DNA from 3 places in the Streptomyces sp. HNM0645 genome. Region 2 is predicted to be linked to each of the others. Evidence: riboswitches for the same ligand, from Rfam matches in the RefSeq annotation. Region 2 holds a riboswitch; each other region holds the start of a gene.
The links. Region 2 has a riboswitch for cyclic di-AMP ahead of QMZ92_RS06550 (C40 family peptidase). Riboswitches for the same ligand answer to the same signal wherever they lie in the genome.
Positions count from the first base shown of each region.

Region 1: another riboswitch for cyclic di-AMP. It lies ahead of QMZ92_RS11045 (C40 family peptidase); the one in region 2 lies ahead of QMZ92_RS06550 (C40 family peptidase).
Region 3: another riboswitch for cyclic di-AMP. It lies ahead of QMZ92_RS26955 (M23 family metallopeptidase); the one in region 2 lies ahead of QMZ92_RS06550 (C40 family peptidase).

Region 1 is NZ_JASHLT010000014.1:31,169-40,213, forward strand. Features, by position in the region: gene QMZ92_RS11035 (ATP-dependent Clp protease proteolytic subunit) at 1-380, shown strand, start outside; gene QMZ92_RS11040 (hypothetical protein) at 388-696, shown strand; cyclic di-AMP (ydaO/yuaA leader) riboswitch at 1,044-1,217, shown strand; gene QMZ92_RS11045 (C40 family peptidase) at 1,221-1,697, shown strand; gene QMZ92_RS11050 (ATP-binding protein) at 1,889-2,329, opposite strand; gene QMZ92_RS11055 (helix-turn-helix domain-containing protein) at 2,589-3,446, shown strand; gene QMZ92_RS11060 (DUF397 domain-containing protein) at 3,462-3,677, shown strand; gene QMZ92_RS11065 (8-amino-7-oxononanoate synthase) at 3,847-5,001, opposite strand; gene bioB (biotin synthase BioB) at 5,144-6,316, shown strand; gene QMZ92_RS11075 (adenosylmethionine--8-amino-7-oxononanoate transaminase) at 6,309-7,610, shown strand; gene bioD (dethiobiotin synthase) at 7,672-8,400, shown strand; gene QMZ92_RS11085 (VOC family protein) at 8,406-8,750, shown strand.
Region 2 is NZ_JASHLT010000007.1:125,427-135,236, reverse strand. Features, by position in the region: gene pcrA (DNA helicase PcrA) at 1-2,100, opposite strand, end outside; cyclic di-AMP (ydaO/yuaA leader) riboswitch at 2,311-2,479, shown strand; gene QMZ92_RS06550 (C40 family peptidase) at 2,478-3,656, shown strand; gene QMZ92_RS06545 (hypothetical protein) at 3,882-4,235, opposite strand; gene QMZ92_RS06540 (C40 family peptidase) at 4,487-5,536, shown strand; gene QMZ92_RS06535 (hypothetical protein) at 6,318-7,049, shown strand; gene QMZ92_RS06530 (alpha/beta hydrolase) at 7,420-8,559, opposite strand; gene QMZ92_RS06525 (LuxR C-terminal-related transcriptional regulator) at 8,856-9,551, opposite strand; gene QMZ92_RS06520 (ATP-binding protein) at 9,548-9,810, opposite strand, start outside.
Region 3 is NZ_JASHLT010000044.1:96,051-105,860, reverse strand. Features, by position in the region: gene QMZ92_RS26965 (HPr family phosphocarrier protein) at 98-379, shown strand; gene QMZ92_RS26960 (GntR family transcriptional regulator) at 529-1,206, opposite strand; gene QMZ92_RS26955 (M23 family metallopeptidase) at 1,386-2,159, opposite strand; cyclic di-AMP (ydaO/yuaA leader) riboswitch at 2,173-2,335, opposite strand; gene QMZ92_RS26950 (M16 family metallopeptidase) at 2,565-3,947, opposite strand; gene QMZ92_RS26945 (M16 family metallopeptidase) at 3,965-5,317, opposite strand; gene QMZ92_RS26940 (DNA gyrase/topoisomerase IV subunit A) at 5,510-7,957, shown strand; gene QMZ92_RS26935 (CobW family GTP-binding protein) at 8,073-9,155, opposite strand; partial or broken gene QMZ92_RS26930 (citrate/2-methylcitrate synthase) at 9,219-9,810, opposite strand, start outside.

The DNA.
Region 1 (9,045 bases), on a different contig from region 2:
CGATGCAGACGGTGACCTGCGACGTCGTCACCACCTGCCTGGGACAGGCCGCGTCGACCGCCGCCGTACTGCTCGCCGCCGGAACCCCGGGCAAGCGCGCGACCCTGCCCGGTGCGCGCGTGGTCGTCCAGCAGCCCTCGCTGCCCGAGCCGGTGCAGGGGCAGCCCACCGATCTGGACATCCGGGCACAGGAGTTGCTGCGGCTGCGGGATCAACTCACGGCCATGCTCGCCCACCACACCGGCCGGAGCGCCGAACGCATCGCCGCCGACCTCGACCGCGACACCGTGTTCGACGCTGCGGGAGCCCGTGACTACGGGCTGGTCGACCACATCGTCAAGAACCGGAAGACGTTCCTCACTTCCGTCGGCCGCGGGTGAGCGGGCGGTGCTGCCACCCGAACTGCCGCCGCTGCCCGCGCTGACACGCGCCGAGAGCGAGTTCGTCGACAGCTATCTCGAAGTGGTCGACCAGCTGGGAAGGATCAACCCGGCACGCGGGACACACACGTATGGAGCCCTCCGCGCCGCACAGGCCCTGGTCGCGCAGGCCACGGCGCTTCGCGACGCTCTGACGGTGATGCACATGCGCGGCGAGAGCGAGCTGCACACCGTCACATTGGCCCGCGCGCTACGGGTATTGGACGGGGAACGCCGAGCCTCCCGGATCACCGTGCCACCGGAGCAACACAGTTGACGACCCACTGCGATAGGGGCGATCCGGCGCCCGCGACCCGCCCGAGAGGCGTACGACCGGGTGTCGCCCATCCGGACCAGTGAGGGCTTCGACTTTCGTCCTGTGCAAGTTGCGCAACCGCATCGCCCGGTCGGCCCAATGACGCACTCCGCCGCAGGTACGGGGCTCGTCACCCGGCGACACCCGGTCCCCCGAACGGCCCTGTCCACTCGAACAGATCAGTGGTGAGGAGCCTCACAAATCGTCGTTTCGACTCGGAAATCCGGCAGCTCGTGGGTCAAGATCCCTGGGACGACAAGCCCCCGCCACCGCGGCGGGGCGGTCCGGGCGGACGCCGAGTCCTGCCGCCGCACCGGATGCCTGGTCGACATGAGGGCTTCGGCAGGAGTGGAGGACCCAGCATTGCGGGCCGACCACCGCGACGGTGGCTGGTCCTTGGGGTGAAGCCGTGTGAGCGGCCGGGCGTCTTCGCCAGTCCGAACCCGACAGGTCATCCTTCACAGGCGGCTGACGAAGGGTTGCGCATGGCTGCGCAGACACATCTCCCGTCCCTGCTGTCCCGGACGGGTGCCGTCTCGGCACTCACGATCGCCGCCGTCGGCGGCTCGCTGATCGTGCCGGGCGGTGCGCCGGAGGCACAGGCGGCCTCGGCGCACGCGACGAAGGCTCTCAAGGTCGCCGCGTCGAAGAAGGGGGCCCCGTACAGGTACGGGGCCACCGGTCCGAGCCGCTTCGACTGCTCGGGGCTCACGCTCTACGCCTACAAGAAGGCGGGCAAGCGACTGCCGCGCACGGCCCAGCAGCAGTACAACCGCACCCGTCACGTCTCCGCTTCCCAGCGGCAGCGCGGTGACCTGGTGTTCTTCCAGTCGCGAGGGTACGTGTACCACGTCGGCATCTACGCCGGGGCAGGGAAGATCTGGCACTCGCCGAAGACCGGTTCCGTCGTGAAGCTGACCAAGATCTGGTCCAAGGGCGTCCGGTACGGCCGCGTGCGCTAGCGGACATCGGCGCCGCCGGCCGTGCGCACCGGCGGCGCCGATGCCCCGTCGGCCGAGGTGGCGCCGCGCAGCGGCGGGGCGGTCTCCGGCGTCGGCCCCCGAGCGTGGAACGTCGGCCGGCGCGGGCACGTCGTTCGGCGCGGGCACGTCGGCCGGCGCGGGCCCACCACTGCGGTGACCGGTCCGGGCACTCAGTGCGGAGGCTCGGCGCCGGCCACGCTCCAGGGGATCGCGATCCAGACGGTCTTGCCGCCCTCGGGCGTGGGGTCGACGTGCAGCCTTCCCCCGCATTCCGCGATGAGCCAGCGGATGATGACCATGCCGCGGCCGTTGTCCTGCTGCACGGCCGCGGGCAGGCGCTGGGGCCTGCGGGGATGGCTGTCCGTGACGCCGATGCACAGACGCTCGTCGCGCTCCAGCCGGACGTCCACCGTGAAGGTCGGGGACAGCCCGAAGGTGTGCTGGACGGCGTTGGTGGTGAGCTCGGAGACGATGAGACGCACCGTGTCGGCGGTGTCGGTCTCCCCCGGCACTCCCCATTCGGCGAGGACCTCGGAGACGTATCTGCGCGCGGCGGATACCGAGGCGGGATCGCTCGGCAGAGTGACGGAGGCTTCCTGATGGTCTGCCATGGCGAGCTGTCCCTTTCCCACCGGGGCTGCCGGAGCGCGGCACGTAGCGGATTGGATGCCGGAACAGCCTCGGACTGCGCTTCGCGCCAGACTGCCACTGTTGCCACCCCCATGGCAGGGGATCCACCTGGATATGCATATATCTGTCGCTCAAAGCGGTGAACTCTGCTACGCGAGAGCGTATTTGGGCGCACACTTGGCGCTGCGTCCGCCGGTGCCCGGCGGCCGTGGGGCAGCGGGGAACAGGAGGAGATTCGGCATGCGGCAGGGTCCCGCGGTGCGCCGGCGCAAGCTCGGGGAGGAACTGCGCGGTCTGCGGCTGGGCGTCGGCCTGACGAGCCGGGAGGCGGCGCTGCTCGTGGGCTGGAACCAGTCGAAGGTGAGCCGCATAGAGACCGGAACGAGCGGTGTGAAACCGGCCGATGTGGCCCGGCTGCTGGACGCCTACGGAGTCGCCGACCAACGGCTGCGCGAGCTGCTGGGGACGCTGGCCGGTACGGCGGACGGTGGAGGAAAGGGCTGGTGGCACGCGTACCGCGGGGTGATTCCGCCGCAGTACCGGGACTTCATCAGCCTGGAGTCCCAGGCGAGCGCGGCGCGCACCCTGGAGACCTCGGTGGTGCCCGGGCTGCTGCAGACGCCCGACTACGCGCGGGCGGTGACCCGTTCGGCACTGGAGAGCGTGCCGACGGCGACGGTCGACTCACTGGTGGAAGTGCGCATCGCGCGTCAGCGCGTGCTGCGGGCGGAACGCCCGCTGACCTTCAGTGCCGTGCTGGACGAGGCGGTCCTGCGGCGCCAGGTGGGCGGTCGGGAGGTGATGCGGGGACAGCTTCGTCGGGTGCTGGAGATGGCCCAACTCCCGCATGTTCGGTTGCAGGTGCTGCCCTTCTCGACGGGCGGCTACGTGGGACTGACTGGATCTTTCGTTATCTTCTCCTTTCCGAACACTTCTGATCTAGACGTGGTTGTTCTCGACCACTTGACGAGTAGTCTCTACCTCGAACGGAAGGAAGACCTCGAGACGTACGGCGCTGCTTTCCGCACCATGCAGGCGCATGCGCTCTCGCCGACTGACTCGTTGGATCTCGTCGCAGGGATCCGTGACGGCGTGTAGGGAAGGCACCCCCCAATGTCTGCTCACGACGCACGTGTACGCCCTCTGCCGGGCACGTCCTGGCAGCGCAGCAGCCGCAGCGTGGGAATGAACAACTGCGTGGAGACCGCCCTGTGCGCCGACGGCGCCCTGGCGGTGCGCGACTCGAAGAATCCCGGACTGCCGCTCCTCGTGTTCTCACCGGCCGCCTGGACCGGCTTCCTCAGTGGGCTGGGCGCGCCGTCGCGATGAACGGACCCGCGCCGCAAGCGCGGATCCCCTGCCCGGCCCGCCTCCTCATCCCGGTTCCGCCCGTACCCTCGGCGTGACCGGTGCCCCTCGGCGCCACCCCGGACGCCCGGCACCGTGTCCCAGGCCCGGCACCGGACCAGACGCGCGGCGTCCCACACGCGGTGCCGGGTCAGACACCGGGCGCCGTCTCCAGGATGGTGGCGACCGCCGCCCCGATCTGCCGATCGGTGAGGTCGGCGCGCGCGGTGAGCCTGATCCGTGAGATCCCGTCCGGCACGGACGGCGGCCGGAAGCACCCCACGGCCAGACCTGCGGCACGGCAGTCCGCCGCCCAGCGCACCGCCGACTCGGGTGAGGGCGCCTGTACGGAGACGACAGCCGCGTCGGGCCTGGCGGCGGTCAGTCCCGCCTCCGTCAGCCGCCCGTGCAACGTGCGCGCCACGACCCGGGCCCGGTCCGCGAGCGCGGGCTCACGGCGCAGGAGCCGCAGGCTCGCGAGGGAGGCGCCCACGGCGGCCGGGGCGAGCCCGGTGTCGAAGATGAACGTCCGGGCGGCATTGACGAGGTGCTCGACGACCCGCGCCGGGCCGAGGACCGCTCCGCCCTGGCTGCCCAGCGACTTGGAGAGGGTGAGCGTGGCGACGACACCCGTGGCCCCCGCGAGACCGGCGGCGTTCAGGGCTCCCCTGCCGCCTTCGCCGAGGACGCCGAAGCCGTGCGCGTCGTCCACCACCAGGGCCGCCCCGTGTGCGCGGCACACACCGGCGAGGGCGGCCAGCGGCGCGGCGTCGCCGTCCACCGAGAAGACCGAGTCGGTCACGAGCAGGGCTCGCCGGCCCGAGTGGGCGTCGAGCACCTTGGCCACGGCCTCCGGATCGGCGTGCGTCACGACGGCGGTATCCGCCCGCGACAGCCTGCAGCCGTCGACGATCGAGGCGTGGTTGCCGGCGTCCGAGACGATGAGCGACCCGTGCGCGCTGAGCGCCGTGAGCGCCGCGAGGTTCGCCGCGTACCCCGAGGAGAACACCAGGGCCGCCTCGAACCCGCAGAACTCGGCGAGTTCGCGCTCCAGTTCCGCGTGCAGTTCGGTACTTCCGGTCACCAGCCGCGACCCGGTCGCCCCCGCTCCCCAGCGCCGGGCGGCCGAGGCGGCCGCCTCGGTGACCTCCGCCCGGCGAGTGAGGCCCAGGTAGTCGTTGCCGGCCAGGTCGAGCAGGGCCGACTCGGCGGGCCGGGGACGGAGCGCACGGACGAGGCCCGCCTCCGCACGGCGGCGTGCCGCGTCGTCCGTCCAGTCGAAAGGATCCTGAGGCACTGGGGGCATGGTCCGGTCCTTTTGTAGGCAGCGAACAGACCCTAGCGGGGGACGCCGGAGGTCAGAGTGTGGCCATACACACACCTCAAACGGGGGCTGTTGTGGAGTTCCTCCTTGGCCGGGGGGTGCCCGGTAGGCGAGGATCTGCGCCATGGACCTCCTGAACACGCTGGTGGACAAGGGCCTGCGGCGTGAGCTGCCGACCCGCGAAGAAGCGCTCGCCGTACTGGCGACCTCCGACGACGACCTGCTCGATGTGGTGGCCGCGGCCGGAAAGGTGCGCCGTCAGTGGTTCGGGCGGCGGGTGAAACTGAACTATCTCGTCAACCTCAAGTCCGGGCTGTGTCCGGAGGACTGTTCGTACTGTTCCCAGCGGCTCGGTTCCAAGGCGGAGATCCTCAAGTACACCTGGCTGAAGCCGGACGAGGCCTCCGAGGCGGCGGCCGCCGGGGTCGCGGGCGGCGCGAAGCGGGTCTGCCTGGTCGCCAGCGGCCGCGGCCCCACGGACCGTGACGTCGATCGCGTCTCGAAGACCATCGCCGCCATCAAGGAGCAGAACGACGGCGTCGAGGTGTGCGCGTGTCTGGGACTGCTCTCCGAAGGCCAGGCGGAGCGGCTGCGCGAGGCCGGCGCCGACGCGTACAACCACAACCTCAACACGTCCGAGGGGACGTACGGGGACATCACGACCACCCACACGTACGCGGACCGCGTGGACACCGTCCAGAAGGCCCATGCCGCCGGACTGTCCGCCTGCTCGGGGCTGATCGCGGGCATGGGGGAGAGCGACGAGGACCTGGTCGACGTGGTGTTCGCGCTGCGGGAGCTGGACCCCGACTCGGTGCCGGTGAACTTCCTGATCCCGTTCGAGGGCACTCCCCTGGCGAAGGAATGGAATCTGACCCCTCAGCGGGCGCTGCGCATCCTCGCCATGGTGCGATTCGTGTGCCCGGACGTGGAGGTGCGCCTCGCGGGTGGTCGCGAGGTCCATCTGCGCACCCTGCAGCCGCTGGCGCTGCACCTGGTCAACTCGATCTTCCTTGGCGACTACCTCACCAGTGAGGGCCAGGCAGGCAAGGCGGACCTGGAGATGATCACGGACGCGGGCTTCGAGGTGGAGGGCTCGGACACCACGACGCTGCCGGCGCACCGTGCGGACGCCGCGTCGGGCGGCTGCGGTTCGCACGGCGGCGGGGGCTGCGCCCCGTGCGGCGACACCACCGGGGAATCCGCGCCGGAGGCCGCCGGCGCCTCCGGGGCGCGCCCCGACCTGGTGGCTGTCCGCCGCCGCGGCGCGGGAACCGACCTCGCCCCCAATGCGTAGCTCCGGGGCCCGCGATCTGGTGGCCCTGGACCGGGCCCACGTCTGGCACCCGTACGGTCCCATGCCGGGCCGTACGGACCCGCTGGTCGTGGAGTCCGCGTCCGGGGTGCGTCTCCGGCTCGCCGAGCCGGCACACGGGCAGACCGAATTGGTGGACGGCATGTCCTCCTGGTGGTCCGCGGTCCACGGCTACAACCACCCCGTACTCAACGAGGCCGCGCGCGGCCAGCTGGAGCGGATGAGTCACGTCATGTTCGGCGGGCTCACCCACGAGCCGGCCGTCCGGCTCTCGACCCGGCTCGTCGAGATCACTCCGGAGCCCCTGCGGCACGTCTTCCTCTGCGACTCGGGCTCGGTCTCCGTCGAGGTCGCGGTGAAGATGTGCCTCCAGTACTGGCGTTCGACGGGCCGTCCGGCCAAGCGCCGGCTGCTGACCTGGCGCGGCGGCTACCACGGCGACACCTGGCAGCCCATGTCGGTGTGCGACCCCGAGGGCGGGATGCACGAGTTGTGGTCCGGGGTCCTGCAGCGGCAGATCTTCGCCGACGCGCCCCCGGCCGGCCACGACCTGCCGTACGACCCCGCCTACGCGGACCATCTGCGCGCACTCGTCGCGCGGCATGCGGACGAACTCGCCGCTGTGATCGTGGAACCGGTGGTGCAGGGCGCGGGCGGGATGCGGTTCCACTCCCCCGCGTACCTGCGGGTGCTGCGGGAGGCGTGCGACGAGCACGACGTGCTGCTGGTCCTCGACGAGATCGCCACCGGATTCGGACGCACGGGCCGACTCTTCGCGGCGGAGCACGCGGGGATCTCACCCGATGTCATGTGCCTCGGCAAGGCGCTGACCGGCGGTTATCTGAGCATGGCCGCGACGCTGTGCACGGGGAGGGTGGCCGACGGCATCTCGCGCGGCGAGGTACCCGTGCTGGCGCACGGGCCGACCTTCATGGGCAATCCGCTCGCTTCGGCGGTCGCGTGCGCGTCGATCGACCTGCTGCTCTCCCAGGACTGGGAGCAGGAGGTCAAGCGCCTGGAGACCGGGCTCCGCGCGGGTCTCTCGGAGGCGGCCGGAATCGACGGCGTCCAGGAGGTCCGCGTTCTGGGCGGGATCGGCGTCGTCCAGTTGGACCACCCCGTGGACATGGCGGCGGCGACCGAGGCGGCCGTGCGCGAAGGCGTGTGGCTGCGGCCGTTCCGCGATCTGATCTACACCATGCCGCCGTACGTCACCGGCGACGCGGATCTCGCGCTGATCACGCGGGCGGTCCGCGCCGCCGCCACGGCGGGCTGAACCGGCGACGGTCCGGGGGACATTCCCCCCGCCCGTCCGTCCCCCACCAGCAAGGAGCACCATGGGCGTCATCGTCGTCAGCGGGACGGGTACCGAGATCGGAAAGACCGTCGTCACCGCGGCCGTCGCCGCGGCGGCCGCCGCGCAGGAGCGGAAGGTGGCGGTACTGAAACCCGCTCAGACGGGCCTCGCGCAGGGCCAGCCGGGTGACGCGCAGGAGGCGGCACGGCTCGCCGGCCCGGGGGTCACCGGGATCGAACTCGCCCGGTTCCCCGAGCCGCTCGCCCCGGCGACGGCCGCCCGCCGTGCCGGTATGGCGCCCGTCGGACCGCACGAGGTCGCCGACGCCGCCGCGAAGCTGGCGGAGGAGCACGATCTGGTACTGGTCGAGGGGGCGGGCGGGCTGCTCGTACGGTTCGACGGGCAGGGCGGCACGCTCGCGGACGCCGCCCGCCTGCTGGGCGCGCCCGTGCTGGTGGTGGCCCCGGCCGGGCTCGGGACACTCAACGCGACCGCGCTCACCGCGGAGGCCCTGCGCGCCCGCTCCCTGGAGCCCCTGGGTGTCGTGGTGGGCAGTTGGCCCGCGGCGCCGGACCTCGCCGCCCGCTGCAACCTCGCCGATCTGCCGGAGGCGGCCGGGGCGGGGCTGCTCGGCGCGGTCCCGGAGGGCTCCGGCTCGCTGGCGCCCGAGGCGTTCCGGGCCGCGGCGCCGCGCTGGCTGACGCCCGCGCTCGGCGGGTCATGGGACGCGGAGGCGTTCGCGGCGGACTTCGGGCCGGCCGTACGGTGAGCGCCGTGCGAGCACGGGTTGAGGAGATCGTCTTCGACTGCGCGGAGCCGTCGGCCCTCGCACGGTTCTGGGCCGGACTGCTCGGCGGTGAGGCCGTCGACCGGAGCCCCGACTGGGCGTACGTCGACCCGCCGGGCTTCGTTCGCGTCGCCTTCCAGCGGGTTCCCGAGGCAAAGACCACCAAGAACCGGCTGCATCTGGACGTGGACGCCGGCGACGTGGACGCGGCGGCCGCCGAGGCGGCCCGGCTCGGCGCGACTCCGGTGGGAGCCGTGGTCACCGACGGCGAAGGCCGCTTCCAGGTGATGCTGGACCCGGAAGGCAACGAGTTCTGCTTCGTCAGCGGCTGACGGCCTGCTCACGGCCGGGGCGTCGGCACGGGTGGGCAGGTGGTCGGACCGTACGCGGGAGGCACACGGGTGGCGGGGGCGGGTCGGCGCGGTCCCGGGCGCCACGGGCGCCCGGTGCACTGCTCGGGGCCGGCAGACCGGCCGGAAACCCCGGCTCCTTGCGGTGGAGGGGCGGCGTGTCTCGCCGGGGTGGCGGTGCGCCGCCGGCGAACGGGGCTGAGTGAGTGAGCGCGCCCGGGGGGAGAATCACCCTGTTCGCCGCCGCTCCGTCGGGAGACGGTTCGCACGGCGGGCG
Region 2 (9,810 bases):
CGTCAGGTAGAGGCGCTCACGGGCACGGGTGATCCCCACGTACGCCAGACGGCGCTCCTCCTCCAGTTCCTTGGTCTGGCCGAGCGCCCGCATGTGCGGGAAGACGCCGTCCTCCATGCCGGTGAGGAACACGACGGGGAACTCCAGGCCCTTCGCCGTGTGCAGGGTCATCAGCGTGATGACGCCGCTGCCCTCCTCGTCCTCGTCGGGGATCTGGTCGGAGTCGGCGACGAGCGCGACCTGCTCCAGGAACTCGGCGAGCGTACCCGCCCCCTCCTCGGCGCCGCGCCCCTGCTCGAACTCCAGGGCCACCGCCGCGAGTTCCTGGAGGTTCTCGATACGGGTCTCGTCCTGGGGGTCGGTGGAGGCCTGCAGCTCGGCGAGATAGCCGGTCCGCTCCAGCACGGCCTCCAGCACCACCGCGGGGCCCGCGCCCGAGTCGACGATCGTGCGCAGCTCCTCCATGAGCGTGTTGAAGCGCTTCACGGCGTTGGCGGAGCGGGCTGCCATGCCGTACGCCTCGTCGACGCGGCGCAGCGCCTGCGGGAACGTGATCCTCTCCCGCAGGGCGAGCGCGTCGATCATCGCCTCGGCGCGCTCGCCGATGCCGCGCTTCGGGACGTTCAGGATCCGCCGCAGTGGCACGTTGTCCTCGGGGTTGGCGAGGACCCGGAGGTACGCCAGGACGTCCCGGACCTCCTTGCGCTCGTAGAAACGCACACCGCCGACGACCTTGTACGGCAGGCCGACGCGGATGAAGATCTCCTCGAAGACACGGGACTGGGCGTTGGTCCGGTAGAAGACCGCCACATCGCCGGCCCTGGCTTCGCCCGCGTCCGTCAGCCGGTCGATCTCGTCGGCGACGAACTGGGCCTCGTCGTGCTCGGTGTCCGCGACGTAGCCGGTGATCTGCGCTCCGGCGCCCGCGTTCGTCCACAGGTTCTTGGGACGGCGGCTCTCGTTGCGTTCGATCACGGCGTTGGCCGCGGAGAGGATCGTCTGGGACGAGCGGTAGTTCTGCTCGAGCAGGATCGTGGTCGCGTCCGGGTAGTCCTCCTCGAACTGGAGGATGTTGCGGATCGTGGCGCCGCGGAACGCGTAGATCGACTGGTCGGCGTCACCCACCACGCACAGTTCGGCGGGGCCGAGGTCGTCGTAGCCCGTGCCGACCAGCTCGCGCACGAGCGTGTACTGGGCGTGGTTGGTGTCCTGGTACTCGTCGACGAGGACGTGACGGAACCGGCGCCGGTAGTGCTCGGCGACGTCCGGGAACGCCTGGAGCAGATGGACCGTGGTCATGATGATGTCGTCGAAGTCCAGCGCGTTGGCCTCGCGCAGGCGGGCCTGGTACATCCGGTACGCCTCGGCCAGTGTCTTCTCGAAACCTCCCCCGGAGCCCTCGGCCTGGGAGTCACCCCCGCCTGCCTGGTCGGCGAAGGCCTCCTCGTCGATCAGCTCGTTCTTCAGGTTCGAGATCTTGGCGCTGAACGACTTCGGCGGGTAGCGCTTCGGGTCGAGGTCCAGATCGCGGCAGACCAGTGCCATCAGCCGCTTGGAGTCGGCGGCGTCGTAGATCGAGAAGGACGACGTGAAGCCGAGCCGCTTGCTCTCGCGGCGCAGTATGCGGACACACGCGCTGTGGAAGGTGGAGACCCACATGGCGCGGGCGCGCGGGCCGACGAGGTGCTCGACGCGCTCCTTCATCTCGCCCGCGGCCTTGTTGGTGAACGTGATGGCCAGTATCTGGCCGGGGTGGACGTCGCGGGTCGCCAGCAGATGGGCGATCCGGTGGGTCAGCACCCGGGTCTTGCCGGAGCCGGCGCCGGCGACGATGAGCAGCGGCGATCCCGTGTGGACGACGGCGGCGCGCTGCTGCTCGTTCAGCCCGTCGAGCAGGGCCGCCGGGTCGATGGCGGGGCGCGGGGCACCGTTGCGGTAGTGGGTGTCACCGGACGGGGGCGCGTCGAACCTGCCCTCGAAGAGGTCGTGCGGGACCTCGTCCGCGGGCAGGTGCTCGTCGTCCTCCGGTGGCGGGGGCTCCTCCGGGGCCGCGGTGCGCTGGAGGTCCGCCAGGAAACTGTCGTCAAAGAGGCTGCTCATCGCTCTCCGAGTCTAGGCGGCCCCACCGACGGCCCGCCGCCGCCTTCGCGGGAATCACCATCGGACACCTCCAGTCATGACACGGACACATAGTGCCAAGGTCACGGAAATGTATCGGGCAAATCGACCACTCTCCTTCACAGCAGCACCACACTTTGGCTAGCGTGCTCGCCCAGGCGGCCCGTACCCCCTTCGGCGAACCACGCCGGCCGGGCAGCCGCGCCGAATCCGTGCCCCTCACAGAGGAGTTCGGAACCGGGGACCCACTCACAAGCACAACCGGGGTGAATCGGGCCTGGTTTCACCTGGCCCGTAGGGCAAACCTTCCGTTCCGTCCGAACCCGACAGCTAACCCGGTAGGCGTTCCACGGAAGGAGATGCCGGCCTTGGCGTCGCACCGCAAGCCGCGCAGCCGCACACGTACGAACACACCTGCCGTCGGGATCACGACGGCCGCCATAGCGGGGGTCTCGCTCCTCTCGGCACAGAATGCGACAGCCGATCCGAAGCCCAGCATCGAGGAAGTCCAGAAGAAGGTCGACGACCTCTACCGCCAGGCTGGTTCGTCGACCCAGGAGTACAACAAGGCGAAGGAGGCCGCCGAGCAGCAGCGCCGCAAGGTGGACCGGGCCCTCGACGAGGCCGCCGAGCGCACGGAGGCCCTCAACGAGTCCCGGCGCGCCCTCGGTTCGTACGCGACCGCCCAGTACCGCACCGGCGCCGTCACCCCGACCGCCGCGCTGCTCTTCGCCGACAACCCTCAGTCCTACGCCGACCAGACACAACTGATGGACCGGCTGACCGAACAGCAGCGCGGCGCCGTCACCGACTACGAGACCCAGCGGGCCGAGGCGGCGAAGCAACGCGCCCAGGCCACCAGGAGCCTGGAGACGCTCACGGACTCGCAAGATTCGCTGCGCGTCAGGAAGCAGGCCGTCCAGAAGAAGCTCGCCGAGGCGCGGGAGCTGCTGTCGCAGCTGACCGCCGAGGAGCGCGCACGGCTCGCCGAACTCGAGCGCAAGAAGGAGGAGGAGGCCCGCCGGAAGGCCGAGGCGAGGGCCAAGGCGGAGGCCGAGGCCGAGGCCGAGGCCGAGCGGCAGCTCCAGGAGCGTGAGCGGGAGGAGCGGGAACAGGCGGGCACGGACACCAGCACCGGCACGGACACCGGCACGGGGACGGTCTCCGGAACGACCGGCGGCACGTACGCGGCCAAGGCCGAGAAGGTGCTGTCCTTCGCGCGGGCCCAGATCGGCAAGCCGTACGTCTGGGGTGCGACGGGCCCGAGCTCGTACGACTGCTCCGGGCTCACCCAGGCCGCCTGGCGCGCGGCGGGCGTCGACCTGCCCCGGACCACCTGGGACCAGGTGAAGGCCGGACAGAGTGTGGCGACGGCCGACCTGCTCCCGGGTGACCTGGTCTTCTTCTACGACGACATCAGCCATGTCGGGATCTACATCGGTGACGGCAAGATGATCCACGCCCCCAAGCCGGGCGCGAACGTCCGCGAGGAGTCGATCTACTACATGCCGATCCACAGCAGCATCCGGCCCGCGTAGCGTTCACGCGGGCCGGAGACCCGCACCGCCGCACTCGCGGAGTCACGGACTCGCGCCACAAGGCCCTTCGCAAGAGGGGGGTTGCGGCGCGAGCCGTGTACGGGAGGGCGGTGCGGCGGAGACCGGTCCCGGGGCCCGGTCCGTCACGGAGGCTCCCGGGCGGCTCGGGGCCGCGCGGCCGTGATGCCGCCGCCGCGGGCGGGACGCCCGGGGGCTCCGGACCACTCAGGTCCAGAGGGTCGCGATGAAGACGTTCGCCAGGGTCAGGCCGCCGACCGCCCCGAACAGCCCCTTGTCCACGGTCTCCTCGTCCCGCTTGACGTAGACCAGGGCAAGGATCACCAGGAGCACGGCGAGCTTGATGCCGATCTTGAGGTTGTTCACGGGCTGGTCGTCCGCCTGGTTCAGTCCGACCAACGCCACGCCCGTCACCAGCATGGTCAGCGCGCCGTGCAGCATCCCGGGGGTGAAGCGCGCCGTCCCCGCCCCCATCGCCTTCATCTGGGTGAGGAAGCCGCCGAGCAGCGCCGCGATACCGATGATGTGCAGGGCGACGAAGACATTGATGAGTACGTCCATGGCACCGGAGCCTAGCCGGACGGTCCCAAAGCGAACCCGGGCGGTCCATCTCATGCCAATTCCGTTCATGGTGCCACTTCTCCGTGACCGGGAGCTCTAGCGTCCTCACCCAGGTGGCCGGCTTCACCACCGTCCGTTACCCGGACGGCTGCCGACCGCCCCCGCCGGAAGAGCCGGTGGCGGGCCGCTCCCCCTGTGCGGTCCGCCGCCGGTACCCGTACCGGCGGGCCCCTACGGAAGGACAGGCCCTCGTGGCAGCGCACCGCAAACCCAGGCAGCGCACGCTTCCCGGAACCGCCGCACGCCTCTCCGCCACTCTCGCGCTCGCCGGTGCGGCCACCGCCACCGCCTTCGAGGGCGCCGGGCACGCCGAGCCGGTGCCCGCTCCGGACGAGGTCCGGGCCGGGGCTGACCGGCTCTACCAGGAGGCGGAGGCCGAGACCGAGGAGTACAACGGGGCGAAGGAGAAGGCCGATACGGCACGGAGGGAGGCCGGGGAACTCCGTGACGAGGCCGCCCGGCGCACGGAGCGCCTGAACGCCTCCCGCGACGCGCTGGGTTCCTTCGCGACGGCGCAGTACCGGGCGGGCGGCCTCGATCCCGCCCTGCGGCTCGTCCTCGACTCCGACCCGGCGCGATACCTCGCGGGCGCCGAGCTGACCGAGCGGGTCGGCGACCGCCAGGCCGCGGCCCTCGCCGCGGTGCGGCGGCAGATGAGGGAGCTCGAGCAGGTGCGCGCCGAGGCCGGTGAGCGGCTCGCCGAGCTCGAGGAGCAGCGGGCACGCGTGGCCCACCACCGCGCGGAGGTACGGAAGAAGCTGGCCGCGGCCGAGGCCCTGCTGGCACGCCTCACCGCCGAGCAGCGCGCCGCCTACGCCGGCCGGGACGGCACCGCCACGGGCCGTGCGGACCGCGCCACGGTCCGCACCGCGCCCGCCGTCGACGCGCCCAACCCCCGTGCCGCACAGGCCGTCGCCTATGCCTACGGGGCACTCGGCAAGCCCTACGTCTGGGGCGCGACGGGGCCGTCCGCCTTCGACTGCTCGGGGCTGACCCAGGCCGCCTGGCGCTCCGCCGGGGTCGCGCTGCCGCGTACCACGTACACCCAGATCAACGCGGGACAGCGGGTGCCGCGGTCCCGGCTCGCGCCGGGAGACCTGGTGTTCTTCTACTCCGGCGTCTCGCACGTGGGGCTGTACATCGGCGATGGCCGGATGATCCACGCCCCTCGTCCGGGAGCGCCCGTACGGATCGCGCCGATCGACCAGATGCCCTACGCGGGAGCGACGCGTATCGCCTGAGGGCTGTCCCGCGACCCCGGGGACCGGCGCGCTGCGTCGGATGCAGTGCGTCGGAAGGCGGAGAGTCGTCCCCGTACCGGGTACATTCGGGAGATTCGGCACAGCACCGCTCCAGGTCCCGCCACGAAAGCAGATCTCGCAGATCGATCAGGGGGCAAGCGCCCTGACACCGCTTCCACACGGGTGAGTTCACCGGCCGACCGGGCCGCGAGGTCCCGGGCCAGGTCGCGGTCCCGTGCCGCGGGAGGGGAAGTGCTGCAGCCTGTGCGGCCCGCCATGCCCCAGCGCCTCGGCCAGTGCCCAGCGGTTGCGCCGTTCCAGCTCCGTCCAGTTCGCCGGCCGCCTACCCAACGCATGCACGGATCGAAGCGGCGGGGCTGAGAGGGAGGTCACACGTCACCGTGCCAGCCCCCGAATCGCCCTGGCGTACGGCACGGTCGTGCGCGGCAGCTCGGTCAACCGGGAGCGCTGCGTGGGGACTTCGAGTACCGGGTGGGAACGGCAGGACCCTACCGCCGAACTACCCAACGGTAACCTCAAATTTCACACAGCTTCTCGACGTCGCTGGACGCGGCAGAAGTGCCCACCTACGCTTCTTGGTGTCCCAACGGTCTTTCCATATACCCGAGTTGAGATGTTACCGGGGTCGGCCAGTCGTGAACATGCATACGCCTTGACCCCCGCGCACAACAGACATCGCCGGGACCGGGAAACACCCCACAAGTGCCGTGCCTGCGACACGCGCACGCGCGGCTGCAAGGTGAGACGAAAGGAGACTCTCATGCCGATCAAGGTCCAAGGAGTCGAACTGCAAGGCGGCAACATCAGCACGGCGTCCCAGAATGTACACGATGCCGTGATTGACATGGGGGACGAGAAAGGGTGGACAAAGCAGGAGTCAGTGGACAATGCCGCACTAGCACAAGAAAGGGTGGGGAAGTTCTTCGGGCAGCACAGGCAGGAAGACTTAGAGTTCACCACATGGAAAGTTTTCGCCGAAAGGCTCTTGGAGACTAAGCTAGTCGGCGACAGAGTCAAGGACGGTGGCGCGGATAAGGAGCTTGCCGCCGCCGCCGCGATCAACGGACAGCGCGCGAACTCCAAGTGGCTGCCGGACTGGGTCGGGAAGAAGTTCAGCAGTACCTTCGACGACCGCGATCCCGACATATACGCCAAGACCAGCGGCGGGGAAAAGGACGAATCAGCCACGATCAAGGCCGACGTACTGTCCGATAACGGCCTCGGAGTGGTTGGACCTCCAAGCAAGTTCGACAAAAGAGCGCACACCATCGGCATCTTCAAGCTGCTTGGCGTTGTGGCGAAATCCCACGGAAAGACAGGTCACTCCTTCATCTACCGGGGAGAGAAGTACACCGATAAGGACATCGAAAAGGTCGTGGCGCTGACAGGGTGGGCCCATGATGCCGGCCTTACGGCGTGGGTCGAGGACGACAGCGGAAAATTCGTTGTGGCGCACAAGGACGAGAAGCTTTTGAGGCAGCAGCTGCAGTAAGGGGTGCCGCATCGGCCGACCCTCGACTCCAGCGACATCTTCACATGTGATCGCTGTCGCTGGAGTCGAGGTGGGGGCGTCCAGGGCTCCGTCGTTCTCCCGGTCGGCCCTGGAGCCGCGGGTACGGACCCGACGTCCCAAGTCGGGGACGGTGAGCGGTTCGTGACGGGTGACGGATACGCGTGCAGGCACGGCTTCCGGTGATCACGGGGTGTCGAGTTCACCGACACGGCAGCTGAAGTCTTGATCGCTGGCGTGTCTGTGCAGGTCAGGGGCAGCGCGGGCACGGGAGCGGCCACTGGGCGCATGCTGAGAGTCGGATCCGTCTCGCCGACACGGCCGGGGGTGAGGTCGCAGCGGCGCGCGGCCGTCAGCGGCCCGCCGCCGACGGCGTCGTCCCTCGCTCGTAGCCGACCTGGCGGGTCAGCCAGAAGAAGACGTCGGGGACCTGCCGCCGCCACTCGCCCGTGTCGTGCGCACCGCCGATCTCGACAACCTCGACCGTCGTCGGGGGCATGGCGGCGGAACGCAGTGCGAGGCCCGACTCGAAGCCGTCGCCGCGTGCGCCGGAGACGAACAGGGCGGTGCGCGGCGGCGTCGTCGCGGACCGCAGGATGGCGAGCGGGTCGTTGGCGCGGCGCAGTTCCCCGTCCCAGCCCGCGAGCGACGCCTTCTCGGCTGCCGGGTCGTTGTAGCCCGACAGGCTCACCCCGGCGCCGTAGCGGTCCGGGTGGGCGACGGCGAGCTTCGCCGCACAGTGTCCGCCCGCCGAGTAGCCGGCCACGGCCCAGCCCTCCGGGCGCTGCATGGCACGGAAGTTGTCCATCACCATCCTGCGGACGTCGACGCTCAGCCAGCTGTCGGCGTTGATCCGGCCCGGGATGTTCGCGCAGCCCGTGTCGACCCGGCCGAGCAGGGTCGTGCGCGGGGCGACGAGGATGAACGGGGCGATCTCTCCGCTCTCCATCAGCGGCCGCAACTGCTCCTGCACCTCGAGCGTGGCGAACCACGCCTTCGCCGACCCCGGGTACCCCGGCAACAGTTCGACGACCGGGAACTTCGTGTTCCGGTAGGCGGGTTCGTCGTACTGCGGGGGCAGCCAGACGTAGACCTCGCCGCGGACGCCCGACACCTGCCCGGTGAGTTCGGTGACCTGGACGCCCTCGCCCAGGAGCGGATCGGTCACGCGTCCGAACGTCACCCTGCTCTTGGGGAGGTCGGCGAAGCGCACCCCGCCCAGTCCGTCCGTTCCGAGGTCGGACGCGGCCTCGACGTGGTCGCCCGTGCCGAGCAGGTCCTCCCAACTGCCGTACAGACCGTTGCTGTTGTTCACGGCGACGAACACGGCCACCAGCGCGGTCGCCTGCGCGAAGCCGAGCATCGCCAGCCGGACGGCGACCCGCACCAGGGCCGGGCCGCGCACCCTGCTCCACAGGACCAGCGGCAGCAGCACCGCGACCGCGGCCAGCACGATCGAGGTCACGAAGAAGGAGGTACCGGTCAAGCTCATCACGGACGGTTAGAGGGAGCGGACCCCTCCCCGGTTGCCGCGTACGCGGGGCGTTTTCGTCACACATCCGCCTCATGCCGGATTCGTGGACACGGGGTGAGCGGGCCCGGTGCAGGCTGGAGGCGCAGGCCGGCCGCGCGGGCGCGCGTCCCGTCGCCGCCGCCCGTACGCCTCGCCGACCGGTCGTCTCGTCCGGCGGACCGCGACGACCCCGTCCCGCCCGGTGGTCCTCGCCTGCCCCGTCGTACCCGGCCGGGTCCTCACCGGCCGCGTGGTGCCCGCCGGGGCTCGCGGGCTCAGACCAGCCGTCGTGCCGTCGCCCAGCGCGTCAGCTCGTGCCGGTTCGACAGCTGCAGCTTCCTCAGCACCGCCGAGACGTGCGACTCCACCGTCTTCACCGAGATGAAGAGCTGCTTGGCGATCTCCTTGTACGCGTAGCCCCGGGCGATCAGCCGCAGCACCTCGCGCTCGCGCTGGGTGAGCCGGTCCAGGTCCTCGTCCACAGGAGGCGCGTCCGTCGAGGCGAACGCGTCGAGGACGAATCCGGCCAGCCGCGGCGAGAACACCGCGTCGCCCTCCTGGACCCGGAAGATCGAGTCGACCAGATCGGCACCGGTGATCGTCTTCGTCACATAGCCGCGTGCGCCGCCGCGGATCACGCCGATGACGTCCTCGGCGGCGTCCGACACGGACAGCGCCAGGAAGCGGACGGGGCGCTCGGCGGCCGCTGCCAGTCCTGCGCAGCGGCGCAGCACCTCCACGCCGCCGCCACCGGGCAGATGGACGTCGAGGAGCACCACCTCGGGACGGGTGGCAGTGATCACGGTGACGGCCTGGTCGACGTCGGCGGCCTCGCCGACGACCTCGACGCCCGTCTCCTCCGTCCTGCCGATCTCGGCCTGCACACCCGCGCGGAACATCCGGTGGTCGTCGACGAGCACGACCCGTACCCGGCGCTCCGTCCCCTCGGCTGCGTCGGTCTGCTCGGTCATCCGTCCGCCCTCTCCATCTCCAGCTCCACTTCGGTGCCTCCGCCGGGCACCGACCGCAGGCGCGCCGTCCCTCCGTTGCGCTGCATACGGCCGACGATCGATTCTCGTACGCCCATGCGGTCCTCCGGTACCGCGTCGGGGTCGAACCCCGGCCCCCGGTCGCGCACCGAGACGAACACCGTACGGCCCTCCACCTCCGCGTACACCTGTACGGGTCCGCCCTCGCCACCGTACTTCGCCGCGTTGACCATTGCTTCAC
Region 3 (9,810 bases), on a different contig from region 2:
ACCAGCCGGGGCCGGTGACCGGGCACTCCGCACCACATGAGAGACTGGTCTAGACAACACGCCAACGCTTCCCCCCTGAGACTCGAAGGGCACCACCATGGCTGAGCGCCGCGTCAATGTCGGCTGGGCCGAGGGCCTGCACGCCCGCCCCGCGTCCATCTTCGTTCGTGCCGCCACGGCTTCCGGCGTTCCGGTGACGATCGCCAAGGCCGGCGGCACCCCGGTCAACGCCGCCTCGATGCTCGCGGTACTCGGCCTCGGAGCACAGGGCGGCGAGGAGATCGTGCTCGCCTCGGACGCGGAGGGCGCGGAGGCCGCCCTGGAGCGTCTGGCGAAGCTCGTCGCCGAGGGCCTCGAGGAGCTTCCCGAGACCGTCTGAGAGCGATGAATTCATACTCGGGCCGCGGCACCGGAGATTTTCCGGCACCGCGGCCCGCGCATTTCCCCCCGGGCTTTGTCCGGGTTGTTTTCCGGCAGCACGAAAAAGCCCCCCGCACACAATGCCTCTCTTTGTATACGGCGCGACTGTTAAATACGGTCGCCCGCCGTGTTTACGGAATGTTGCGAAACCCTCACGCCCGAGGGGATCCGCAGCCGGTGCGCGCCCGTCGTCCGCTCGGCGTGCAGCGCCGTGAGCGCGCGGGCACGCTCCGCGTCGCCGCGTGCCACCGCGTCAACGATCGCGCCGTGCTCGGCCCACGCCTCGACGGGACGGGCGGGACGCTCGACCGCGTACATCCACGCGATCTTGTGCCGGAGCTGGGTCAGCAGCGCGGTGAGCCCAGGGCTCCCGCACGCCTGGGCCAGGGTCTCGTGGAACCAGGCGCCGAGCGAGCGCAGATCCTCGCCCTGACCGCGCCGGGCCCGGTCCTGACCCAGTCTCACCAGCCCGCGCAACACCTTGAGGTGCGCCTCGGTGCGCCGCTGGGCGGCCCGGGCGGCACCGAGGGGCTCCAGCAGCAGCCGGATCTCCAGCAGGTCGGCGGCCTCCTGCTCGGTGGGCTCGGCCACACACGCTCCGGCGTGCCGGCGGGTGACGACGAAGCCCTCCGACTCCAGGGTGCGCAGGGCCTCCCGGACCGGGACGCGCGAGACTCCGTAGCGGCGCGCCAACTGCTCCTCGGTGAGACGGCCGCCGCGCTCGAACACGCCGGAGACGATGTCGTCGCGGATCGCCGTGCATACCGAACGCGCGGGAATGCGCATACCGAACCTCCGCTTTAATCGCCGCGAAACCCCGTCGAGCGACGTCTGTTTCGGTGACTCTATGGCAGGTGGCCGGATTTTCCGAAGACCCATGGTAATCCATGGATATCTTTTGGCCTGAATACGCCGAAAGCCCCGGCTCGGAGTGAGCCGGGGCCTCGGGCGGAATGGTGTGCGCGTCAGACGCGGACGCCGTGCGAGCGCAGGTACGAGACCGGGTCGATGTCCGAACCGTAGTCCTCGCCGGTGCGGGCCTCGAAGTGGAGGTGGGGTCCGGACGAGTTCCCGGTCGATCCGGCGAGGCCGATCTGCTGGCCCGGGGTGACCCGCTGGCCGACCGAGACGCTGATCGAGGACAGGTGTCCGTACTGCGTGTACGTGCCGTCGTGCATGCGCAGGACGACGTTGTTGCCGTAGGCGCCGCCCCAGCCGGCCTCCACGACGGTGCCCATGCCGACGGCGACGACCTCGGTGCCCGAGGCGGCGTGGAAGTCGACGCCGGTGTGGCTTCCGGAGGACCACTGGGCGCCCCCGGCGTGGTAGTCGGTGCTCACGTAGGAGCCGGCGACCGGGAGCGTGTACGTCATCAGCCGCTTGCGCTCGGCCTCGCGGGCGGCACGCTCCGCGGCGTCACGGGCGGCCTCCACCCGGAGCTCGGCCTTGCGCTTGGCCTCGGCCTCGGCCTTCTCCTGGGCCGCGACCAGTGCGGCCTCCTGCTGCTGGGCCTCCGCCTGGGCGTCGATCTGCTCGGCGAGCGAGTCGGCGGCGACGGCCTGGGTCAGGCCGGTGTCCTCGACGGGGGCGGAGGCCTCGGCCTCGGCGGCGAAGGCCGGGGAGGCGAGAGTGCCGATGACGCCGGTGGTGGCGATGGCCGCGACGGAGGCGACGCCCGCGCTCTTGCGCGACAGGCGGCTCGGACCACGGTGCTTCCCGGTGGCACGGGTGAACGCCATGAAGTGGCTGATCCTTTCCTTCCTTCTCGCCTACCGGGTTAGCTGACGGGTTCGGAGCAGGAAGGTCTCCTACGGACCCCTCCGCACGACGGCGAAGGCGCCCGATTCACCCCAGGGACATACGGGTCCCCGGCTCCCCAGGCTCGCGCCGGACGGGGACTCGGCGATGGCTGCCCGATGCCGCGGGTGCGGCGCGTGCAACTGGCGGACAGCGCAGAAGACGCTAAGCCGATCTTCGCCCAATCACCAAACAGACACGGATATTTGTAGTGCACGCCACAGGGCAGACACCACTCCTCCCCATCAAACCGGACATAGGGGAAGGTCGTTCCGGGTACGAGAAAGGGCCCCGCCGGCGTGAAACCGGCGGAGCCCTTTCGCGTGCGCCGGAGCGCGGGCAATCAATCAGCCCGTGACAACGGTCACTTCACCGATTCCGAGCGCCCGGACGGGCTCCTCGATCTCGGAGGCGTCCCCGACGAGGACCGTGACGAGCCGGTCCACGGGGAAGGCGCTGACGACCGCGGCGGTCGCCTCCACCGTGCCGGTCCCGGCCAGCCGTGCGTACAACTGGGCCTGGAAGTCGTCCGGGAGCCCCTGCTCGACCTGGTCGGCCAGCGTGCCCGCCACGGAGGCAGCCGTCTCGTACTTCAGCGGCGCCACGCCCACCAGGTTCTGCACGGCGACATCGCGCTCCGCGTCGGTCAGGCCCTCCGCGGCGAGGGTGCGCAGCACCTTGAACAGGTCGTCGAGCGCGGGACCGGTGTGCGGGGTGTCGACCGAGCCGCTGATGGCCAGCATCGCGGCGCCGGAGGCCCCGCCCGGAGACGCAGGGGTGTCCGAGCGCAGCACCTGGCCGAAGGCCCGCACCCCGTAGGTGTAGCCCTTCTCCTCGCGCAGCACGCGGTCCAGGCGCGAGGTGAGCGTGCCACCGAGGCAGTAGGTGCCCAGGACCTGGGCGGGCCAGACCCGGTCGTGACGGTCGGGGCCGATCCGGCCGATCAGCAGCTGGGTCTGCACGGCGCCGGGTCGGTCGACGACGACGACGCGGCCGGTGTCGTCGGCGGTGATCGGCGGCATCGGGCGGCTCTCGGCCGAGTCGCCCGTCCAGGCACCGAGCGTGTCGGTCAGCACGGCGTCCAGGTCCACCCCTTCGAGGTCACCGACGACCACGGCCGTGGCCGTGGCCGGGCGGACGTGCGCCTCGTAGAAGGCCCGGACCGCGGGGGAGTCGATGCGCTCGACGGTCTCCTCCGTGCCCTGCCGCGGCCGCGACATCCGGGAGGACGCCGGGAACAGCTGCCGGGAGAGCTCCTTCGCGGCCCGGCGGGCCGGGTTCGCCGTCTCGTGGGGGATCTCGTCCAGCCGGTTGCGCACGAGCCGCTCCACCTCGCTGTCGGCGAACAGCGGGGCGCGCAGCGCCTCGGCGAGCAGGCCGAGGGCCTTCGGCAGCCGCGAGACCGGCACCTCCAGGGAGATCCGCACCCCCGGGTGGTCGGCGTGGGAGTCGAGCGTGGCGCCACAGCGCTCCAGTTCGGCAGCGAACTCCTCGGCCGAGTGCTTGTCCGTGCCCTCGGACAGTGCGCGGGCCATGATCGTGGCGACGCCGTCCAGCCCCTCGGGCTCGGCGTCCAGCGGTGCGTCGAGGAAGATCTCCACGGCCACGACCTGCTGGCCGGGACGGTGGCAGCGCAGCACGGTCAGCCCGTTGCCGAGCGTGCCCCGCTCGGGCGCGGGAAAGGCCCAGGGCCTGGCCTCGCCGGGCTGCGGCTGCGGATGGAGGTCCATGGTCACGGCAGCGTCGGTCACTGGTCCGCCCCCTCTGCGTCGTCGTTGTCCTCGGCGTTCCCGGCGTCGGCTCCGGCGACGGGCTCGTAAACGAGCACCGCCCTGTTGTCCGGGCGCAGCCGGGCCTTGGCGACGGCCTGCACCTCGTCGGCGGTGACGTCGAGCACCCGCTTGACGGCGGTGAGCGCCAGCTGCGGGTCGCCGAACAGCACGGCGTACCGGCACAGTTCGTCGGCGCGGCCGGCGACGGTGCCGAGGCGGTCCAGCCACTCGCGCTCCAGCTGGGCCTGGGCGCGCTCCATCTCCTCCGCCGTGGGTCCCTCGGCGGCGAAGCGGGCCAGCTCCTCGTCGACCGCGGCCTCGATGTCGGGGACCTCGACACCTGCGGACGTCTTCACGTCCAGCCAGCCCAGCGAGGGGGCGCCTGCCAGGCGCAGCAGGCCGAAGCCGGCGGCGACGGCCGTGCGGTCGCGGCGGACCAGCCGGTTGTGCAGCCGGGACGACTCGCCGCCGCCGAGGACGGTCAGAGCCAGGTCGGCCGCGTCGGCCTCGCGGGTGCCGTCGTGCGGCAGACGGTACGCGGCCATCAGCGCCCGGGCCGGAACCTCCTCCTCCACGACCTCGCGCAGTTGCTCGCCGATGATCTCCGGGAGCGAACCGTCGCGCGGCGGCTGCTTGCCGTCGTGCATGGGGATGGACCCGAAGTACTTCTCGATCCAGGAGAGCGTCTGCTCCGGGTCGATGTCGCCGACGACGGACAGCACCGCGTTGTTCGGCGCGTAGTAGGTGCGGAAGAAGTTCCGCGCGTCCTCCAGCGTCGCCGCGTCCAGGTCGGCCATCGAGCCGATCGGGGTGTGGTGGTACGGATGGCCCTCGGGGTAGGCGAGCGCGGTCAGCTTCTCGAACGCGGTGCCGTACGGAACGTTGTCGTAGCGCTGGCGGCGCTCGTTCTTGACGACGTCCCGCTGGTTCTCCATGGACTCGTCGTCGAGGGCGGCCAGCAGGGAACCCATGCGGTCGGCCTCCAGCCACAGCGCGAGCTCGAGCTGGTGGGCGGGCATGGTCTCGAAGTAGTTGGTGCGTTCGAAGCTCGTGGTGCCGTTCAGCGAGCCGCCGGCCCCCTGCACCAGCTCGAAGTGGCCGTTGCCCGGCACCTGGGCGGAGCCCTGGAACATCAGGTGCTCGAACAGGTGGGCCAGGCCGGTGCGGCCCTCGACCTCGTGGCGGGAGCCGACGTCGTACCAGAGGCACACCGCGGCGACCGGGGTCAGGCGGTCCTCCGAGAGCACCACGCGCAGGCCGTTGGCCAGGCGGTGCTCGGTCGCTGTCAGGCCTCCGGAGCCGGCCCGGGCTGTGGCCGTGTGACCCATGGGCATGTGGTCCCTTCGATCGCGTTGCAGGATGTCCTGCCACTGTATGCAAACCGTGCAGGTAAGCGGCGAAGTTCCCGCGGCTTCCACTCCCTGTTCCGGGTCGCGGTCCGCGTTGTCGGTGCGACGGTCCACAATGGTCGGCGTCAGATCCCGTTCATGGTTCATGTTGGTGAAGGAGCCGCAGCAGCGATGGCCCGCCGCAGCACGAAGACGCCGCCGCCCGACGACTTCGAGGAGAGGATCCTCGACATCGACGTCGTCGACGAGATGCAGGGCTCCTTCCTCGAGTACGCGTACTCGGTGATCTACTCCCGCGCCCTGCCCGACGCCCGCGACGGCATGAAGCCGGTGCACCGCCGGATCGTTTACCAGATGAACGAGATGGGGCTGCGCCCCGACCGGGGCTATGTGAAGTGCGCCCGCGTCGTCGGCGAGGTGATGGGAAAGCTCCACCCGCACGGCGACGCGTCGATCTACGACGCCCTGGTGCGCATGGCCCAGCCCTTCTCCATGCGGCTGCCGCTGGTCGACGGCCACGGGAACTTCGGCTCCCTGGGCAATGACGACCCTCCGGCGGCGATGCGCTACACCGAGTGCCGGATGGCCGACGCGACGAGCTTGATGACCGAGTCCATCGACGAGGACACGGTCGACTTCGCGCCGAACTACGACGGCCAGGAGCAGGAACCCCTGGCGCTGCCCGCCGCGTACCCGAACCTGCTGGTGAACGGCGCGTCCGGGATCGCGGTCGGCATGGCGACGAACATGCCGCCGCACAATCTGGGCGAGGTCATCGCCGCCGCCCGTCATCTGATCAGGCACCCGGGCGCTGACCTGGAGACGCTGATGCGTCATGTGCCCGGTCCGGACCTGCCGACCGGCGGCCGGATCGTCGGCCTGTCCGGGATCAGGGACGCGTACGAGACCGGCCGCGGCACGTTCAAGATCCGTGCCACGGTCACGGTGGAGGACGTGACGGCGCGCCGCAAGGGACTCGTCGTCACCGAACTGCCGTTCAGCGTCGGCCCGGAGAAGGTGATCTCCAAGATCAAGGACCTGGTCGGCCAGAAGAAGCTGCAGGGCATCGCCGACGTCAAGGACCTCACGGACCGCGAGCACGGGCTGCGCCTGGTCATCGAGATCAAGAACGGTTTCATCCCCGAGGCCGTCCTCGAACAGCTGTACAAGCTGACGCCCATGGAGGAGTCCTTCGGCATCAACAACGTGGCGCTGGTCGACGGCCAGCCGCTGACCCTGGGCCTCAAGGAGCTGCTGGAGGTCTACCTCGACCACCGCTTCGACGTGGTGCGCCGCCGCAGCGAGTTCCGACGCGGGAAGAAGAGGGACCGCCTGCACCTGGTCGAGGGCCTGCTCGTCGCGCTGGTCGACATCGACGAGGTCATCCGCCTCATCCGCTCCAGCGAGAACGCGGCGCAGGCCAAGGAGCGGCTTGTCGAGCGCTTCTCCCTCAGCGACGTCCAGACCCAGTACATCCTGGACACGCCGCTGCGCCGGCTCACCAGGTTCGACCGGATCGAGCTGGAGGCCGAGCGCGACAAGCTGAAGGACGAGATCGCCGGCCTGACGACGATCCTGGAGTCGGACGCGGAGCTGCGCAAGCTCGTGTCCTCCGAACTGGCCGCGGTGGCCAAGAAGTTCGGCACCCCCCGGCGCACGGTCCTGCTGGAGTCCGCGGGCACCCCGGCCCCGGCCGCCTCGCTGCAGGTGGCGGACGACCCGTGCCGGGTTCTGCTGTCCTCCACGGGCCTGCTGGCGCGCACGGTCACCGGCGAGCCGCCGGCGGGCGAGGGAAGGCGCACCAAGCACGACGTGATCGTCTCCTCGGTGGAGGCGACCGCACGGGGCGACGTGGGCGTCGTCACTTCGGCGGGCCGGCTGCTCCGGTTGTCGGTGATCGATCTCCCGCAGCTCCCGGAGACGGCCCAGGCGCCGAACCTCTCGGGCGGGGCCCAGGTCTCGGAGTTCCTGTCGCTGGAGGCGGACGAGACGGTCGTCTGTCTGACCGGTCTGGAGGAGTCCTCCCCGGGGCTGGCACTGGGCACGCTGCAGGGCGTGGTCAAGCGGGTGGTGCCGGACTACCCGGCCAACAAGGACGAGCTCGAGGTCATCGCGCTCAAGGAGGGCGACAGGATCGTCGGCGGCGTCGAACTGCGCACGGGCGAGGAGGATCTGGTCTTCATCACCTCCGACGCACAGCTGCTGCGCTTCCAGGCGTCGCAGGTCCGGCCGCAGGGCAGGCCGGCGGGCGGCATGGCGGGCATCAAGCTCGCGGAGGGAGCCGAGGTGATCTCCTTCACCGCGGTGGACCCGGCCGCGGAGGCGGTGGTCTTCACGGCCGCGGGAGCCGCCGGGACGCTGGACGACTCGGTGACGACGGCGAAGCTGACGCCGTTCGACCAGTACCCGCGCAAGGGCCGGGCGACCGGCGGCGTGCGCTGCCAGCGCTTCCTCAAGGGCGAGGAAAGGCTGGTCTTCGCCTGGGCGGGTGCGACCGTGGCGCACGCGGCGCAGAAGAACGGCTCGCCGGCCGAGCTTCCGGAGATCGACCCCCGCCGGGACGGGTCGGGCACACCGCTGGCCAAGCCGGTCGCGGCGGTGGCGGGGCCGCTGCCGTAGGCGCACGACCGCCCGCGGCCGTGGTTCCGGGTCGCCCCCGAACGCGGCGATCCGCCCCCTTCCGCCCGAAAGCGGAAGGGGGCGGATCGCTCCGGTGGCGCCGACCGGGCCCGGATCAGTCCCCGTGCAGCTCCTCCGAGGCGTCCCGCTGGTCGGGCACATAACGCAGCACGCCCCACATGCTGTGCTCCTCCGGGCGGTCGTCGGCGCCGGTGGCCCTGGTCGCGCCGAGCCGGCCGAGCAGCGCCCCCGTGTCGGTGCCCGAGCCGATGAGCACGAGCCGGGTGGCCTTCGCGGTGCCGTCCGCGGGCCAGGGCTCCGGGCGGAAGCGCAGGAAGCGGCCCACCGTGTGGATCGCGTAGCGGTTGCGGGGGTCGGCCTCGCCGAAGTCCACGAACCCCTTGATCCGGTAGAGCCCTTCGGGCCGTGAGTCCAGGAAGTCCAGCAGCCTGCGCGGGTGCAGGGGCTCGGACGTCTCGAACGACACGGTGTCGTAGGCCGCGTGCAGATGCTCGTGGTGGCCCTGGACGTCGTTCTCGCCGTCCTCGCCGTCCTCGTGGAGGTCGTCGAAGGACAGCTGCCCCACCCGCTCACCGGGCGGACGGCATTCGAAGAGCAGCTCGGGGTCGACGCGTCCGTACGTCGCCTCGATCACGGCCGCGCCGCAGGCCAGTGCGGTGATCCGCTCCCTCAGGCGCTGCCGCGCTCCCGGGCCGACCCGGTCCGCCTTGTTGACCACGACCAGATCGGCGATCCCGAGGTGCCGCTCGATCTCGGGGTGCCGCTCCCGGGTGGCGTCGAACTCGGCGGCGTCGACGACCTCGACGAGGCCGCCGTACACGATCCGCTGGTTCTCGCTGGCGAGGACCATCCTGACCAGTTCCTGGGGCTCGGCGAGCCCGCTCGCCTCGATGACGATCACATCGAGGCGGGCTGCGGGCCGGGTGAGCCTGTCCAGGAAGACGTCCAGCTCGCTCGCGTCCACGGCACAGCACAGACACCCGTTGCCGAGGGACACGGTGGAGTCGCCGAGCTGGCCGGCCACGGCCATGGCGTCGATCTCGATCGCCCCGAAGTCGTTGACGATCGCGCCGATCCGGGTGCCGCGACTCGCTCGCAGCAGATGGTTGAGCAGCGTCGTCTTGCCCGATCCCAGGAAGCCCGCGAGGACGACGACGGGGATCTGCGGACTGCTCAAGACGGGACCTCCTGGGGCTTTCGTGCACGTCGGCCCTCAGGATATGGGCAGGACAAGGGCCGCTCAGGAGGCTTCCGGGAGCGGCTGCCGCGGCTGCGGCCCCACGTAGCGCGCGGCGGGTCGGATGATCTTCGAATCCCGGGCCTGTTCCAGGATGTTGGCGCTCCAGCCGATGACCCGTCCGCGCAGAAGGTGGGCGTGAACATCTCCCGCGGGAGTCCGCACAACTCCATGACGACGCCCGCGTGGAACTCGACGCTGGTGTGCAGCTCCCGGCCGGGCTTCAGCTCCGCCAGGATCGCCTCGACCCGCGCCTCGACGTCCACGGCGAGCTCCACCAGCGGGCCGCAGAAGCTCTCCGCGATGGAGCGCAGCATGCGCGAGCGGGGGTCCTCGGTGCGGTAGACGGGGTGCCCGAAGCCCATGATCCGGTCCCCGGCGAGGACGCGCTGCCTGATCCAGGCATCGGCGCGGTCCGGGGTGCCGATCGCGTCGAGCGTGTCCAGGGCGCGGCTCGGCGCGCCCCCGTGCAGCGGCCCCGACAGGGCGCCCATCGCGCTGACCAGACAGGCCGCGACGTCGGCCCCGGTCGAGGCGATCACCCGCGCCGTGAAGGTGGACGCGTTGAATCCGTGGTCGACGGTGGAGACGAGAT